4 regions of the Frankia sp. CgMI4 genome follow, and region 1 is predicted to be linked to each of the others. Evidence: riboswitches for the same ligand, from Rfam matches in the RefSeq annotation. Region 1 holds a riboswitch; each other region holds the start of a gene.

The links. Region 1 has a riboswitch for cyclic di-AMP ahead of Manayef4_RS00775 (transglycosylase family protein). Riboswitches for the same ligand answer to the same signal wherever they lie in the genome.
Region 2: linked by a shared signal. The riboswitch ahead of Manayef4_RS02985 (peptidoglycan-binding protein) and the one ahead of Manayef4_RS00775 (transglycosylase family protein) in region 1 are both predicted to bind cyclic di-AMP.
Region 3: linked by a shared signal. The riboswitch ahead of Manayef4_RS15860 (C40 family peptidase) and the one ahead of Manayef4_RS00775 (transglycosylase family protein) in region 1 are both predicted to bind cyclic di-AMP.
Region 4: linked by a shared signal. The riboswitch ahead of Manayef4_RS00180 (transglycosylase family protein) and the one ahead of Manayef4_RS00775 (transglycosylase family protein) in region 1 are both predicted to bind cyclic di-AMP.

The regions. Positions count from the first base shown of each region.
Region 1 covers NZ_MAQZ01000002.1:172,369-176,232, reverse strand. The annotation lists gene Manayef4_RS00775 (transglycosylase family protein) at 453-1,130, opposite strand; cyclic di-AMP (ydaO/yuaA leader) riboswitch at 1,137-1,371, opposite strand; gene fbaA (class II fructose-bisphosphate aldolase) at 2,277-3,314, opposite strand; gene Manayef4_RS00765 (DedA family protein) at 3,548-3,864, shown strand, end outside.
Region 2 covers NZ_MAQZ01000036.1:9,936-13,799, forward strand. The annotation lists gene Manayef4_RS02975 (alpha/beta hydrolase) at 1-304, shown strand, start outside; cyclic di-AMP (ydaO/yuaA leader) riboswitch at 837-1,035, shown strand; gene Manayef4_RS02985 (peptidoglycan-binding protein) at 1,527-2,276, shown strand; gene Manayef4_RS02990 (AfsR/SARP family transcriptional regulator) at 2,534-3,370, shown strand; gene Manayef4_RS25625 (lasso RiPP family leader peptide-containing protein) at 3,564-3,674, shown strand; gene Manayef4_RS02995 (asparagine synthase-related protein) at 3,686-3,864, shown strand, end outside.
Region 3 covers NZ_MAQZ01000084.1:28,809-32,672, reverse strand. The annotation lists gene corA (magnesium/cobalt transporter CorA) at 1-648, shown strand, start outside; gene Manayef4_RS15865 (hypothetical protein) at 863-1,249, shown strand; cyclic di-AMP (ydaO/yuaA leader) riboswitch at 1,601-1,767, shown strand; gene Manayef4_RS15860 (C40 family peptidase) at 1,773-2,879, shown strand; gene Manayef4_RS15855 (PHB depolymerase family esterase) at 3,399-3,864, opposite strand, start outside.
Region 4 covers NZ_MAQZ01000002.1:35,795-39,658, forward strand. The annotation lists gene Manayef4_RS00175 (peptide deformylase) at 1-1,523, shown strand, start outside; cyclic di-AMP (ydaO/yuaA leader) riboswitch at 2,021-2,196, shown strand; gene Manayef4_RS00180 (transglycosylase family protein) at 2,199-2,579, shown strand; gene rlmB (23S rRNA (guanosine(2251)-2'-O)-methyltransferase RlmB) at 2,785-3,864, opposite strand, start outside.

The DNA of each region.
Region 1 (3,864 bases):
GGACTCGGCGTCCGTCCGGGCGGCCTCGCCGACGAGGCGAGTGAGCGGCACTCTAGCGAGAACCGCTCATGGAGCGCAAACCGGGGTGGTCCGGAGTAACCAGTGAGGATCGCGCGAATCGTGCCACTTCCATACAGGTTCCGCAGGTGGCTCGCTGGTCCTGCTGTTCCTCGTCGGCCTTGCCGAAGATCGGCTCTGCCGAAGATCGGCCCTGCCGGAGGCCGGTCAGGGTGCGGTCCTGGTGATGCTGGTGGTGGGTTGTACGGGCCGGCCCGTACGGGCCGTCAACCGGAGATCGTCCGGAGACAGGTCGGGCCAGCCCGTCGTCGAGGTGAGATCCCCTGACCGGTGTCGCCGGGGTGGGATGTCCGGTTCCCGCGGCGGTCGTCCCTCCGCCACGGGGGCGGAGCGAATGGATCAGCTGATGGAGCTGATGGGGCTGATGGGGAGGATCAGCGGAAGGTGGCCCGCCAGGTCGCCGGGCCGACGATGCCGTCGACGGCGAGTCCCTTGGCGGCCTGCAGGGCGCGGGCGACTGCGGCGGAGCGTGGTCCGTAGCGGCCGTCGATCGTGATCGGATAGCCCAGATGGTTGACGCGGGCCTGCCAGGCCCGCACGTCGTCACGTACCTGCCTGGCCAGTGCGGTCGTCAGGTTACGGGTGAATACGGGGGTGCTCATGGAGATGGGGCTGACCGTCAGCTCGCGGCGTTCCGTCGTGCGCGAGGCCTGGCCCGAGGAGCTCGACGAGCCGCCCGCGAGCTGGTCGGCGCCCATCCCGCGGCCACAGGCCGGCCACTGGCCGAAGCCGGACCGTCGGGCGAGCTTGAGCGCGGCCTCGTCCTGGACGGCCGGGGAAGCCTGGTGCGGCAGACCGCCGTAGCCGAGGCTGTGCCAAGTGCTGGCGGAGAACTGGTAAGCGCCGTAGTACGCGTTGCCGGTGTTGGTCGTGTAGTCACCGCCGGACTCGCACTGCCGCAGGCCCGTCCAGGTGGTGGCCGCATCGGCCGGCTGGCTGAGCGCGAAGGTGCCGCCCACCGCCGCCGCGAGTACTGGTGCGACCACGAGGGCCCGGGCCCGGCTGCGGGTACCGGCGCGGCATTGTCGGCCACTGATACGTGCGTCGGACATGTCTTGTGGTCCTTCCCCACGCCTGCGAGGTGAGCTGTCGGATTCGGGCTGGGAACTGCCCGGCCGTGCCAGGGATCCCTGGAGACGGAAGCCGCACCGGAAATACCTTTCCGGGTGGTCGTCGCACATGGCTTCACCCCGAGAGCATCGAATCCTTTCGATACTCGGAGATGGGTCCCCCGTTCCTGCCGCCCGGTTCGAGAAATCGTCGGCCAGGGGCAGGATTCGGCGTGCCGCCCGACGAATGCCCGACGTTGTTGCCGGGCACGGCGAAAACCATAACCACGCCGCCCGGCGAGTCGCCAAGCATTGAATAGGGTGCGTGAAAAAGAGCACACTCGGCGCGCCTGCTTGAGTAGGAACTGGCGGCCTGGTATCGCGCGTGCGCGCCCGCTCATCAACCTGGCGGTACGGCGTGCGGAGGCATTTGTGCTCGGCCGATCACCCTGTTTGCCGATGGTCGACGATGAGCGGAGAGTCCCACATCAGGCCAGATGCGTGACATGTCGACAAAGGCGTGACGGCCCTGCTACGAGATCGACGCGAGTGATCGGCCTGATACTACGCTTCGTCCATTGAAGCCTGTTTTTGTGAGAAAAACAACGGAAATCGGGCGGTAACTTGCGGCGTTGTGATTTTTGCACACGGCGGATTCAATCGGACACCGACTGTGAAAAGCGCCCGTCGGATCACCACAGTGGGCGAAGGGGTTCCCTGGGGGTGGGGCGGTAGGTGAACGGTTACCGAAGGTCCGGTGCGTGTCCGCTCATTTGGCCGAAACCTGCTGGTTGCCGGCGGGGGCGGCGTTACGCGAGGAGCGGGATGCCGCGCCCGCTAAACAGTGGTCCCCCAGCCGTCGGAGCGACCGGGGGACCGCYCGGGCCGGCATAGTACGGGAAATCGGCGGGTCGTGCATCGGACCGGGGCGGGTCGGATGTCCGCCGCGTGCCGGTCGTTCCGTCCGCCGGAAATGATGGAGAGGGTCGGACCGAGGGGTCCGGAGAATGTCCTCGGACGAGCGGCGGCGGTTGCTCGGTTGCCCGTTCGCGGCCGGCGGCTATCTGTCCGCTTGTCCGCCGGCCGGCGGACAAGCGGCCGGTATCCGACGAACCGATCCCGCCAGCCGGCGTGCGCTCCTGGGCCCGACTATGCCCGCCCGAGGCTGGTGCCGGCGGAACGGAGGTCCTCACACGCCTGGGCGACGCGGGCCGCCATGCTGCTCTCCGCGAGCTTTCCGTAGGTACGCGGGTCGTACGCCTTCTTCACGCCGACCTCACCGTCCACCTTGAGAACGCCGTCATAGTTTTTGAACACGTGGTCCACGATGGGGCGGGTGAATGCGTACTGGGTGTCCGTGTCCACGTTCATCTTGACCACCCCGTAGTCGAGGGTCTCGCGGATTTCGGTGAGAGCCGACCCGCTACCGCCGTGAAAGACGAGGTTGAACGGCTTCGCGCCGGCTGGCAGCCCGAGCTTCCTGGCGACGTACTCCTGTCCTTCGTGCAGAATCGTCGGGCGTAGCTTGACGTTTCCGGGCTTGTACACACCGTGCACGTTGCCGAAGGTGGCGGCGAGCAGGTAGCGCCCCTTCGCGCCGGTGCCGAGCACCTCGGCCGTCCGCCACATGTCCTCCGGCGTCGTGTAGAGCTTCTCGTCGATCGCGCCGACGACGCCGTCCTCCTCGCCGCCGACGACCCCGATCTCGACCTCGAGAACGATCTTCGCGGCGGCGGCGTCCGCGAGTAGTTCTTCGGCGATCTTGAGGTTCTCCTCGAGGGGGACCGCCGAGCCGTCCCACATGTGCGACTGGAAGAGCGGCTCGCGTCCCTGGGCCACCCGATTCTTCGAGATCGCGATCAAGGGGCGGATGTAGGTGTCAAGCTTGTCGGCCGGGCAGTGGTCGGTGTGCAGGGCGATGTTGACCGGATACGCCTTCGCGACGTGGTGGGCGAACTCGGCCAGTGCCTCCGCGCCGAGGACCATGTTCTTCACCGTCGAGCCGGACAGGTACTCGGCACCGCCGGTGGACACCTGCACGATGCCGTCACTGCCGGCTTCGGTGAAGCCCCGCAGCGCGGCGTTCAGGGACTGCGACGAGGTCACGTTGATCGCGGGGTAGGCGAAGGACTGGGCCTTCGCCCGGTCGAGCATCTCGGCATATACGTCTGGCGTGGCGATGGGCATCGGTGGGGCTCCTTACGAACCTGTAGGGGCGCCGATCAGCCATGCACCCGCGGTGCAGGGCAGCCGGATCGGGCCGAAGCCCGCCGTGGACTCCTGATGGGCGAAGGGTATGACGCCTTGCCCCGTCCCGGGGTCGGATGCGGCTGACGTCGCCGGCGCGGTGCGGATCCGCGCGATGTGGTCCCCGCCGACTTGGTCGGCGGGTGCCGACCAGGGGCCGGCACACTGGTCGAGTGGACGTCGGCAGCCTGTCCGGGATGACGCTGTACGTCGTCCTCTTCGCGGTCATCTTCGTCGAGAGCGGGATCCTGATCGGGTTCTGGCTTCCGGGTGACACCATTCTCTTCGCGGCCGGGCTGATGGCGGCGGACGCGGCGTCGAACGTGTCCGTCGCGGTCCTCTCGATCGGGGTCGCGGCGGCAGCCACCGTCGGGGCGGCGGCGGGCTACTACACCGGGCATCGTCTCGGCCGGCCGTACCTGGAACGCAGGCACGCCACGGTGCTGGCCCGTACGGAGGAATTCTACCGGCGGTTCGGGCCGATCACCCT
Region 2 (3,864 bases), on a different contig from region 1:
CCTGCCGCTGGTGTACCGGAAGATCGCGGGCGAGGATCCGGGACAACCGATCCCACGGTCGCTTCCCGACCTGCCGATCCTGTTGCTCCATGCCGAGCGCGACGAGGTCAGCCCGCTTGCGCTGGCGCGCATGATGACGCGGACCGCGCGCCGGGCCCGGCTGGCGTCGCTGCCCGGGGGGCATGGCGTGCTCGCCGGCCCCGGCCGGCGTGCGGTCGGCGCGCACATCCTGCTGTTCCTCGAGAATCTCCGTGTCTCGCGGCTGGCCCCACGGCAACGGCAGCGGGACCGGTCGGTCGACTGATCTCGCCCGGTGCCGGGCGCGCCCGCGTGCCGGTCCGATCGGGGTGTGCCTTCGCGGGAGGCCCAACCGCTCAGCAGGTGTTTCCTCGGCGGGTGCCGGCGCGAATCACGCGAATCCGCGGGTCAGTCGTCCGTCCCGTACCGCATCGTCCGTTTTTCAACGGCGCAGGCTTCGAGCCGCAGGCTCGAAGCCTGCGCCGTTCGCGTTTGCGTACCCGTCCGCACGCCACCCGACCCCCGGGCCAGGCTTCCCGCTTGCCGTGGTTGCCGGGGTTGGGTTGCCGGACGGCCGGGCGGTCCCGGTGACTACCGGACCTCGTGGCCACCGGTCCCCGTCTCGACAGACCGGCCATATCGCCAAGATCCGGTCGTGACGGGTGATCTGCGTCGCTACCGGTAGCTGCTATTGATGTCCGAGAGTTGCGGCATCGCAGCGTTATGCACGCATCGTGACCAACATGCGCCCAGATTCGGCACAACTCGTACTTGTCACTACGGTCTGTAGTTCGCTACGGTTGCGGGGTATCAACAGCTCCGGGCCGACGCCGAGTTCTGTCCACGGTCCGCAGCTCCCTCCGAGAGATCTTGGGCAGAAGCGGGGGAACCACGTTCCTCCGGGTGGCTCGTTGCGGGCCACCCTTGGGGTTAAGCCGTTACGCGCACGCCGCGGAAAYGGCCGGGCTTCCCGGCCCGAACCCGACRGCTAACCTCGCAGGCGTACGGGAAGGACTCGACGTTGCCTGTGTTTCAGGAACGCTCGGCTCCGGTCTTCTGGACCGTGACGCCGTTCGGCGCGACCCGCGGTGCGTCCCCGCCATACGGGGCGCCGTTCTCGCCCTGACGTCTTCGCGAGAACGTGCCATCCGGTCGGTGCCCGTACCGGCCGATCGCGCTGACGCGCCATACCACCAGCTCGGCTGAAAGCCACCCGGCCTCGTCGTCTGTGGTCGGCTGACCCCTGCCGTCCACCGGGCCCGCCAGGCCTGGAACGGAATGACCACGGCCGCCTGCCGTGCTGTTCAGYCCATCGACCCCGGGATCCCCAGGGCGCGTCGATCGGTCGTCCCCGGTCGTCCCCGGACGGCCTCTCGGCGCACCGGCAGACCGGCACTGGGTGCTGCCCTTCTCCAGCGCGGTCGTCTCCGCTCGCCCTCCTTCGAGCGGCATCCCTCCCCTCGATCACCCGTCTGTGTTCGACGACACCGAAATGAGATGTCAAAGAAATGGCCAAGGGAAAGCATCGGAAACGTTCCACCCGGACCCGGGGCGCCGTTGTCGCCGCCGTCGGTGTGATCGGCGCCGGCGCCGGCATGTTCGCCACCGCGAGCCCGGCCAGGGCCGCCACCACGGTCCCCGATGTGACGATCGCCAGCGCGGCCGCGAACGCGGGACTGCCCGGCTGCCGCGGCGTTCCGCTGGCCACCTGGGTCGCGGTGGCTCTTGCGGAGTCCGGCGGCAACCCCTACGCCCACGCCACCTACGGCGAGGACTCGCGCGGCCTGTGGCAGATCAACATGCGGGCCCACGCCGGCTGGGTGGGTAACCGCAACCTCTACGACCCGGCCGTCAACGCCTGGGCGGCGAAGAAGGTCTGTGAAGGCCAGGGCATCACCGCCTGGAGCGCCTACACCAACGGCCTGCACTACCGCTACCTGGCCCGGGGACAGGCGGCGGCGGCGGCCGTCTCGCGCGGCGTGCGGTTCACGAACATCTCCTACTCCTCGCTGGCTGCCCCGGTGCGTGCGGCCGTGGTGGCACCCGCGGCCCGCTACCCGTCGCTGGCCGTCGGCCTCGGGTTCCGCCTCGACGTCCACCAGATCCAGAAGAGGCTCGCCAGCCTTGGCTACCCGATCAGCGTGGATGGGAAGTTCGGGTACCAGACCAACCACATGGTCAAGGACTTCCAGCTGAAGCACGGTCTGGTGGTTGACGGGATCGTCGGACCGCAGACGCGGGCGAAGCTCGGGATCTGACTCTGATCGAGGCCCGCCGACCGGGCTCCGCTGCCGCCGGCCGGTGTTCCCGACCCGCCCGAGGGCGCTGCTCGATATCCGCACGCACCGGATGACTACCCGGGGTGAGGTGGGGGTATTCAGCCACCGGGCCAGCACCCGGCCGGGAGCACCGGGTCGGGAGACGGCATCGGCCCGGGCGGGACCAGCCGGCCCGCACGGGACCAGCCGGCCCGCACGGGAAAACCGAAACGGGGGCCCGATCGATGAGAGCCACGATGCTCGACGACTACCTACCTGAGGCGAGTCCGAACGCATCCTCCGTGACCGGGGCCGGTCTCCTGTTCGCGGTCCTGGGGCCGCTGGAGGTGCGGCGATCCTCGGGCGAGCAGGTCCGCATCGACCAGCGCAAGAAGCGCATACTGCTGCTGACCCTGCTGCTGCACGCCGGCCAGTGGGTGAGTGTGGACGGGATGCGGCTCGCGCTCTGGCAGGATGCCCCGCCGCGCTCCGCCGGGGGCAACATCAAGACTTATCTCTCGGAGCTGCGGCACACCCTCCGGCCGCCCCTGGACACGTCCGGAGCCGGGGGGAACGGCCCCGGGCGCATCGAGAGCCGGCCGGGGGAGTACCGCCTGGTCGTCGCGTCCGGTGAGATCGACGCTAAGCGGTTCGAATCGGCCGCCGAGCAGGGCCGCGCCGCCGTGCGCGCCGGCTCGCCGGAACGCGCCGCCGGGTTTTTCGAAGGCGCCCTCGCGCTGTGGCGGGGGGACGCCTTCGACGAGCTCCCGGCGGAGATCGCGGGCGCGGAGGTCCTCCGGCTGGAGGAGGCTCGCTGGGCGGTGTGCGAGGACCTGATCGACGCCCGCCTGGCCCTCGGCGAGTACGACCGGGTGCTGCCGACCCTGCGGGCGCTCACGGTCGAACATCCGACCCGGGAACGTCTCTGGGCCCAGCTGATCCTTGCGTTGGAACACACCGGCCGGCGGGCCGAGGCACTGGCCGAGTACCAGACGGTCTACCGGCGGCTGGTGACCGAACTCGGGATCGAGCCCGGTGTCGAACTGCGGCGTGCCCATCAGCATGTACTGAATCCGGACTCGTGGGTCACCTGATGCCACGGCCGTGCCGGCCGAGTCGTGCGCCGGAAGTCAGCTGAACCGCCAGTGAACCCGGCGGGGGAATTTCAACCATACGGGCTGGACCAGCCGGCCGGCGCCCGGGCCACGCGCGCGGCGCCGCCGTGTATCACCACCGGGGCGCACGCCACCGGGGCGAGGGCGCGCGGAAACCGCTGAGGAGAAGACGATGAAGGCTATCTACCTCCCCCCGCGACTGGAAGATGCCGGCAGCTTCGCCGCAGTGACGAACGGCCGCTGGGGCTGGGGGCGTGACTACTCCTGGCGGCGTTTTGCGTGACGGCGGCCGGGGTGGCGGTGGTCCCGATTCCGTCCTGCTGGTTTCTGGTGCTGGCCGACCGTGATCCCGTCGTGCGTCCGCCGGGGGCTCGTCGCATGCTGCGGTATGCCTCCGGGCGGCCGTGGATCGTCGGCAACTGGCCGGACGATGCCATGGTCAGTGCCGTCGCCGGGCGCTCGCGGCTGGCCCT
Region 3 (3,864 bases), on a different contig from region 1:
GTCGTGACCGTGCGGCACGGCAGGCACGGGGAGATGACGAAGCTGCGCGGCCGGCTGGAGGCCAACCCGGAGATGCTCCGGCACGGCCCGACGGCCGTGCTGCACGCCATCTGCGACAGCATTGTGGACGACTACGTCCGCACCGTGGAAAGCATCCAGGCCGACGTCGACCAGATCGAGACGGGCGTCTTCCATCGGGATCAGAAGCCGTCGACGGAAAGCGCCTACCAGATGAAACGCGAGCTTCTGGAGCTCAAGCACGCGGTGCTGCCGCTCGCGGGCCCGTTGCGTACCCTCACCATGGACGCCCCCACGATGGTCGACGTGGCGATGCGCCGTTACTTCCGGGACGTCGCCGACCACCTCGAGCAGGTCAGCGAGCGAATAGCTCACTTCGACGAGCTGCTTTCCTCCGTGCTCCAGGCGACGCTGACGCAGGTGACGATCGCGCAGAACGAGGACATGCGACGGATCAGTGCCTGGGTGGCGATCGGCGCCGTCCCGACCGCCGTCGCCGGGATCTACGGCATGAACTTCGACCACATGCCGGAGCTTCGTCAGACGTGGGGCTACCCGGCCGTCCTGGCCGTCATTACGACGATCTGTCTGTTTCTCTACCGTGCGTTCAAGCGCAACGGCTGGCTCTGACACCGACCTGCATGCTATGCGCGCATAGACCACGACAATGACYGCAGATCCATAGTCCCTTTTTACTATAAGTTGGCTGACGCGACGTATCCGTACGATGGGTTACCCCTGGCCCGCCACGTCGGTTACCGTTACCAACCGTGTCGGAGCAACCGGGTCTCGCGCCAGCCGCTCGGCGCGGTCCCCGCCGACCCCCCACCCCTCGGGGGACTCCATGACCTCGCCTGACCCCAAGAGTCGTAAAACGGCCATCCTGCCCGATCGGGGCGATCTCATCGCGGAGCTCGCCGGCCGGCTGGAGGCCCTCGACGCGCTCCTCAACCGGCTGGAGGATGCCGAGCGGCAGGCCGCCGACGCCAGCGAGCATCTCATCCGGACCCGCCGGTGGCAGGAGGACACGGTCCGGACCATCCAGGAGGAGCGGGCTCGGATGCGCCAGCGCCAGCACGCCCTCGACGAGCTCGCCGACCACGCCCGCGCCGCGGTCGAGGCGCTGGCGCACCACCGCTCGCTGCCCCGTGAGGTCCACGAGCTCGCGGTCGAGCTCCAAGTGCTCGATGCGGCGGGATTCCTCACCCGCCGCGGCTCCCGGTCCCGCTGAGGGGGGTGCACACCCGGCCTCACCCGTCGACTACTTTAAGTAGTCAAAATCGCCCACGGGCCGCGGGAGGGCTACCCGCCCGCCCGCCTCTCACCCGGACCGGCCGCCGCCGCGGACCCCACACGCAACGAAAAACCAGCAGGACAAACGGGGCGCGAAGGGCCTTAGGGCCGCCCGGTCAGCCCGGCCGACCGCGCGGGCCGCCGACGCCGCGCGACGGGAACTTCAACGCGCACTCGCTGTAGTTGGGAAGGACTAGTGTTTACCCACCCCATCCAAGTGGACTAGTCTCACGCCGACGTCACGACAACACCGGGCCGAACGCCGAGTCCTGCCCCCGGCCCCGGTGTCCCCTCCGAGTCGTCATCAGGGGCAGGAGCGGGGGACCCACCTCCACCGGCCGGCGCCGATCCGCGGTGTCGACCTAGGGGTGAAGCTCGACGCGTGAAGGTCACGCGAGAGCCGGGCAGCCCAGCCCGAACCCGACAGCTCACTTCGCAGGCGCACGGGAAGGAATACACCGTTGTCCGCGCAAAGCGTGCAGCTCGACGAAGAAACGCGAGGCGCCGGTCGCGGCCGTCACCGCGCACCCTCCGCGCCCCCGGCCGCCCGCAGCCGGGCCCGGGCCCGCGCCTTCGCCGCCGTGACCACCGGGACCGTCGCGGTCTCCGGAGTGGCTCTCGCCGGCTGCGCCACCGACATCAACGCCGACGCCGCGAAGGACGAGCAGCCGAACACCGCTCCGATCACCCTCGCCGCGCAGATCGGCTCCCAGGCCGCCCTGGGGGGCAGCATCGCCGCCGCGGCGGTCAGCACCCACGGCTCCACCTCCCTGCTCGGCTCGACGGGCGGTGTCGACGCCCCGCCCCTGGCCGGCAAGGTTCAGGTCGGTCTCCGGGTGACCAACCCCGACGTGAGCGTCAGCGCGGACCAGCCGATCGACATCGGCTTCTCGCTCTACAACGAGCAGARCCACGAACCGCTGGCGAACCAGCTGGTCAAGGTGCAGGTGAAGCTCCCCACCGGGTGGGCCACCTTCAAGCACCTTTACACCAACGCCCAGGGCTACGCCTCCTACACGGCCCGGGTGCTCACCACCACGAATGTCACCGCGGTCTTCGACGGCACGGACGCCCTGCAGTCCGCCCGCTCGGCGAACGACGCCACCCTGCGCGTACGGCCGGCGCCCACCCCCCGGCTCGTCCGCAACGCCGCCTGGTCGGATCTCCTCACGACAGGGGACGCCGCGGACCAGGCGTCGGTTCCGGTCCCGTCGAGCTCCCTCGGGGAGAAGGCCGTCTACCTGGCCTCCCTGCAGGCCGGCAAGCCCTACGTCTACGGTGCGGAGGGCCCGAGCTCGTTCGACTGCTCCGGCCTCATCCAGTACATCTTCAAGCAGCTCGGCAGGAGCGTGCCGCGGACGACCGACGCCCAGTTCGCCGCCYCCACCCGGGTGTCGCAGTACAACAAACAGCCCGGCGACCTGATCTTCTTCGGGACACCCGGGAACATTTACCACGTCGGCATCTACGCGGGCGACGGCATGATGTMGGCGGCGCCGCACACCGGCGACGTCGTGTCGCTCAAGAAGATCTATACCACCTCCTACTACGTCGGTCGGATCCTCTAGCGGCCGGTCGGAGCCGGCGCACCGCCCTCATGCCGACGCAACGGCTCACCCGGCTCCGGTGGATCGCCTTCGCGGCTGGGGCGCGGACCACACGAGCCCTGCCAGTCCACGAGCGGCCGGCTACCGAGCCCCTCTCCAGGCGCCGACCCGAAGCCGTGGAAGCCGGACCCGGGACTCCCACCCACCGGCGAAGCCGCGGACAGACCAGCAAGCGGGCCCTGTCACCGCCCGACAACCCGCCTATGTGGTTCCTTTCCAGCTCTCCGGACGGGCCCTCCTTCCGGTGGGACGGACGTCAGATCTCCCCCCCATCTGACGTCCGTCCGGCCGGAAGGCCCCCGATTCCGCCGGCCTTCCCTCGGATTCCCCCCCCATCCGCACGGGAAGGCCGGCGGGCCTCGGGCCCCGGCCGACCAGGTCCGCCGATGCCGCTACCCCCCTCCCGGCGGCATCGGCGGACTTCAGCCCTCGGTCTCTGCCCGGTGCGGAAACCGCCCGGCCCGCTCGCGGGCGCCGCGGTCAGGCCCCCAGCCGGTGACCAGACGAGAACTTCCACAGGGTCTCGCTGACCTTCCGGTCCCAGGAGGCCTCCGGGGCCCGGCCCTCCGGGACACGGTCCTGGCAGGTCGGCCCGGGCTCCGGGTCGAACTGCCCGACGACGCCGACCGCGGCGAACTCCGGCTTACCCGGGGCGCAGGCGGCGGTCAGGGCCAGCCGGGCACCCTCGCCGATCCCCCACACGTAGACCCGGTTCGGATCCACCTTGGTCCGTTTCGTGGAGACGAAGCGGACCACGTCGCGCAGATAGCGCACGTCGGCCCCCTCGGGTCCGTCGATCCGCCACGTGCCGCCCACGGCTTCCGGGAAGGCCACCGCGAAGTCGCGGGAGTTCGCGAGCTTGCCGGCGTCACTCTGCCGGTCAAGTGACTTCGCGTCCGCGTTGTCGTCGTGCAGGATCAACACCAGCGGAAGCGGGTTGGCGGGA
Region 4 (3,864 bases), 140 kb from region 1:
GCCAGAATCGCATCGCATCTCCGGTGGAAGGGCTCAGCCAGAGCAGGGTCAGCCGGATCATGCAGGGCGAGGACCACATCGCCCGGCTCTCCCTGATCGAACGCATCACCGACGCGCTGCGCATCCCGGGCAGTTATTTCCACCTGGCCGCACGGCCGTGGGAGGCGGCACGGGACGTGCGCGAGCCGCCCGGGCCGCCAACGGTTCCGGCCGGATCCGGCCCGACGCCGGTAGCCCACGTCGCGACCCCCTCCGTCGACCCGGCCCCGGCCCCCGGCCCCGTCGTCGCCGAGAGCCCGGGCCGGCTCCCCCCCGGACCGGGGGGCCTGGTCGTCGAGGAGGACCGGGCCGAACTCCGCTACGACGACAGCATGTACGTCGCCCACCAGCGAAGACGTCTTCTCAACGCCGGCAGCGAACCGGTAACCCGGTATCTGATGCGGATATCGGTCGACCGGTTCCCGGGAGATCCGGAACGCTCCGCGCGGTTGTACCGATCCGATCCGCTGCGCTGGGAGGACCTCCAGCTCAGCGCGCACTGTGGCGGCGAGCAGATGGCCTGGCAGGTCAAGACCGACTGGGACGCGCTCAAGGAGGTCTGGCTGCTCTTCGAGAACAGCCGAGGACGATTTCCGCTCTATCCCGGCGAATCGGCGTGGATCAACTACAGCTACCAGGTAAGCAGGGAGAAGTGGGGGCCGTGGTTCCAGCGTGCCGTGCGGGTACCGACGAGTTTCCTCTCGGTGCGGCTGGACTTTCCGGCCGAGCTGGATCCCGTGGTCTGGGGCATGGAGACGTCGATGACCGCCGATGCCTTCCCGTTGCGGACCGCAGTCGCCCGCACCGACTCCGGCGACCGGCGGATCTTCACCTGGTCGACCACCGAGCCGCCGCTGCACGCCCGCTACCGRCTGGAATGGAACTTCCGGGCCACCGTGCCGGAACGTGATCCGGCCACGGAGACCGGAACACGTCCCAGCGATCAGATGGCGGCCGTCGGCATCGTGCAGGAGGGTGAGGCGATCCTGCGGCAGCCGGCCCGCCCGTTCGCTCTGCCCAACGAGGCCGAAGACGCGCGCCGGGTCGTCGCCGAACTGTCCTCCGCCCTCGAACGGGTGTCCGCCCTGCACACCTTCGGCAAGGGCCTGGGCATCGCCGCGCCGCAGGTCGGCATCAACCGCGCCGCGGCGATCGTGCGTACCGCGGGCGGCGACACGCTCACGCTGCTCAACCCCAGCGTCATCGAGACCTCCCGAGAGACCGACGAGCAGTACGAGGGCTGCCTGAGCTTCTTCGACGTCCGTGGCCTCGTCCCCCGGCCGCTGGAGCTGCACGTCGAACACACCGATATCGATGGCAACCGGCACATCACCGTCTATCGGCAGGGGCTGGCGCGGCTCGTCGCTCACGAGATCGATCACCTGCACGGTCAGCTCTACACGGATCGGATGCGGGCCGGAACCACACCGATCCCGGTGGAGCAGTACCGGGGTACCGGCTMGGCCTGGTCCTACAACCGCTGACCAACCCGAACGCACCCGCCCCGCGGGCGGCACGTCGGCATGCCGACGTGCCCACGTGCCGACGTGCCGACGGCGCAGCGCCGGGACCGGGTGTCCGACACGGACTGTTAGATCCGACATATGACATGGTTCCCTCGTGCCGTATAGTCCGGAAAGCAGGCGATAGGTGCGGGTCCGCCGGAACGTCGACACAGATTTTTTCGGAACCTGGTTAGAGACTGCCGGCAGCGGGTAGTGGAGGCTCGATCGCCACGCGGCGGAACAGATTCCCCACGCATCGCKTATTGTTTACCGTCAGCGTGACGACCCAGCCACGAACTGGGGATTTTCAGCCCACTGAACAACCTCTAGGATCGGGCGCGCACGCGGGCGCGAAACACCATTAAAAAGATCGGGACAAGTAAGTGGGGTGCACTGTGTGCATCCTCACGTACTCTTGTTTTTCCCGGGTCACTCTCAGCTATGTTCGTTGCCGTGCCGTCACCTGATGGCATGCGTCGGGCGGCACGCCGAATCCTGCCCCCGCTCGACGAGAATCAAACCTTTGGCAGGAGCGGGGGAACCAATTCCGGGCGCCGATAAAAGACGTCCTCGGGGTGAAGCCGCGATGCGCGGCCGGGCATTCCCAGCCCGAACCCGACAGCTCACCTCGCAKGCGTGGGGAAGGGCAACTCAATGTCCAACGCTCGTTCGCTCGCTCGTGGTCTCAACCGCATCAGGCTCGGTTCCCGGGCCTTGATCGCCGCCACCACTCTCGCGGCCTCGATCGGCGGTGGCCTCGCGCTGTCCCAACCGGCCAGCGCGTCGACGAACGCCGACCACTTCCTCTCCAAGGTGATCCCTTGTGAGTCCGGGGGGAACCCCCGCGCGGTCAACTCCATCGGCGCCGGCGGGTTGTTCCAGTTTCTGCCCAGCACCTGGCACGGGGTCGGCGGCAAGGGTCTGCCGCAGCACGCCAGCGTCGCCGAGCAGTGGCAGCGCGCCCGCATCCTGTACGCCCAGCAGGGGACGAGCCCCTGGTACGCCTCGAAGCCGTGCTGGGGTCACAAGATCTGAGCTGCCCGACTTCCCGCGCCAGCCTTCACCGTCCGCGCCCGGCCGGTACTGATCGGCGCGCGGTCAGCAGCCCCGTGTCCCGTCCGGGACACGGGGCTGCGCGCTACGTTTCCCGGTCACGGTTTCCCGGTCACGGCGACGTCGGCCAGCTCAACTTCCGCGGCCCCGCCCGGCGGAGACCCGGCGGACCCACCGATCGGCCGGCTCAGCCGATCCGACGGCGGCGGGCGATCTCGGCCAGCGTGATCCCGGCGGCCAMCCCCGCGTTGAGGGACTCCACCGCACCCGCCATGGGGATCCGGACCCTCACGTCGCAGCGCTGCTCGACCAGCCTGGACAACCCGCGTCCCTCGGAACCGATCACCAGGACGAGGGGGTYGGTCGCCATCGTGAGCTCGTCGATGCTCACTTCACTGTCCGCGGCCAGACCGACAACGAACTGGCCGCCCGCCGCGTAGGAGACGAGCGTGCGGGCGAGGTTGGTGGCGCGCGCCACCGGCAGCCGGGCGGCAGCCCCCGCCGAGGTCTTCCAGGCCGCGGCGGTCACGCCGGCGGCCCTACGCTCCGGAACGACGACGCCGTGGGCACCGAAGGCGGCGGCCGAGCGCACCACGGCCCCGAGGTTGCGAGGATCGGTGACCCCGTCCAACGCCACCAGCAGACCCGGAGGGGACGAGCGCGCGCGGGCGAGGAGATCATCCGGATGGGCATACCGGAACGGCGGTACCACGAGGGCGAGACCCTGATGCGGAGCGGTGCCACACATCCGGTCGAGATCCGTGCGGCCGACGTCGGCCACGGCGATCCCGGCCCGCCCGGCGAGCCGGCGGGCGTCGGCGAGCCGCTCGTCGAAGTCCAGCCCGCCGGCGATGAAAAGGGTCGACGACGGTACCCCGGCCCGCAGCGCCTCGACCACCGCGTTGCGCCCGACCACCAGCTCGTCGCCCTCGGTCCGCCGTGGGCGCCCGGCCCCCGCGGAACCCCCCACGGCGCTCGGCCCGGTGGTGGCCGCAGCTGCGACGGCGCGGCCACCATCCCCGCGCCGGCCGGCGGCCGCTCGACCCCGCTCGGCTCCGGCCGAGGCGGAACGGGCCGCCGCAGCCGCCGCCGCACGACGCTGGGCGGGATGGCCGGGGCGCAGCTGCGCGGGCGGAGTGGCCCCACGGCCCTCCAGCGCCTTGCGGCCGTGACCGCCGCTGCCCGTGGAGGCCCCCTTGCGGTGGGAACCGGCCTTGGCGGCCCGACCGCCCTGACCGCCGCGGGCGATCCCGCTGTCCCGGCGAGC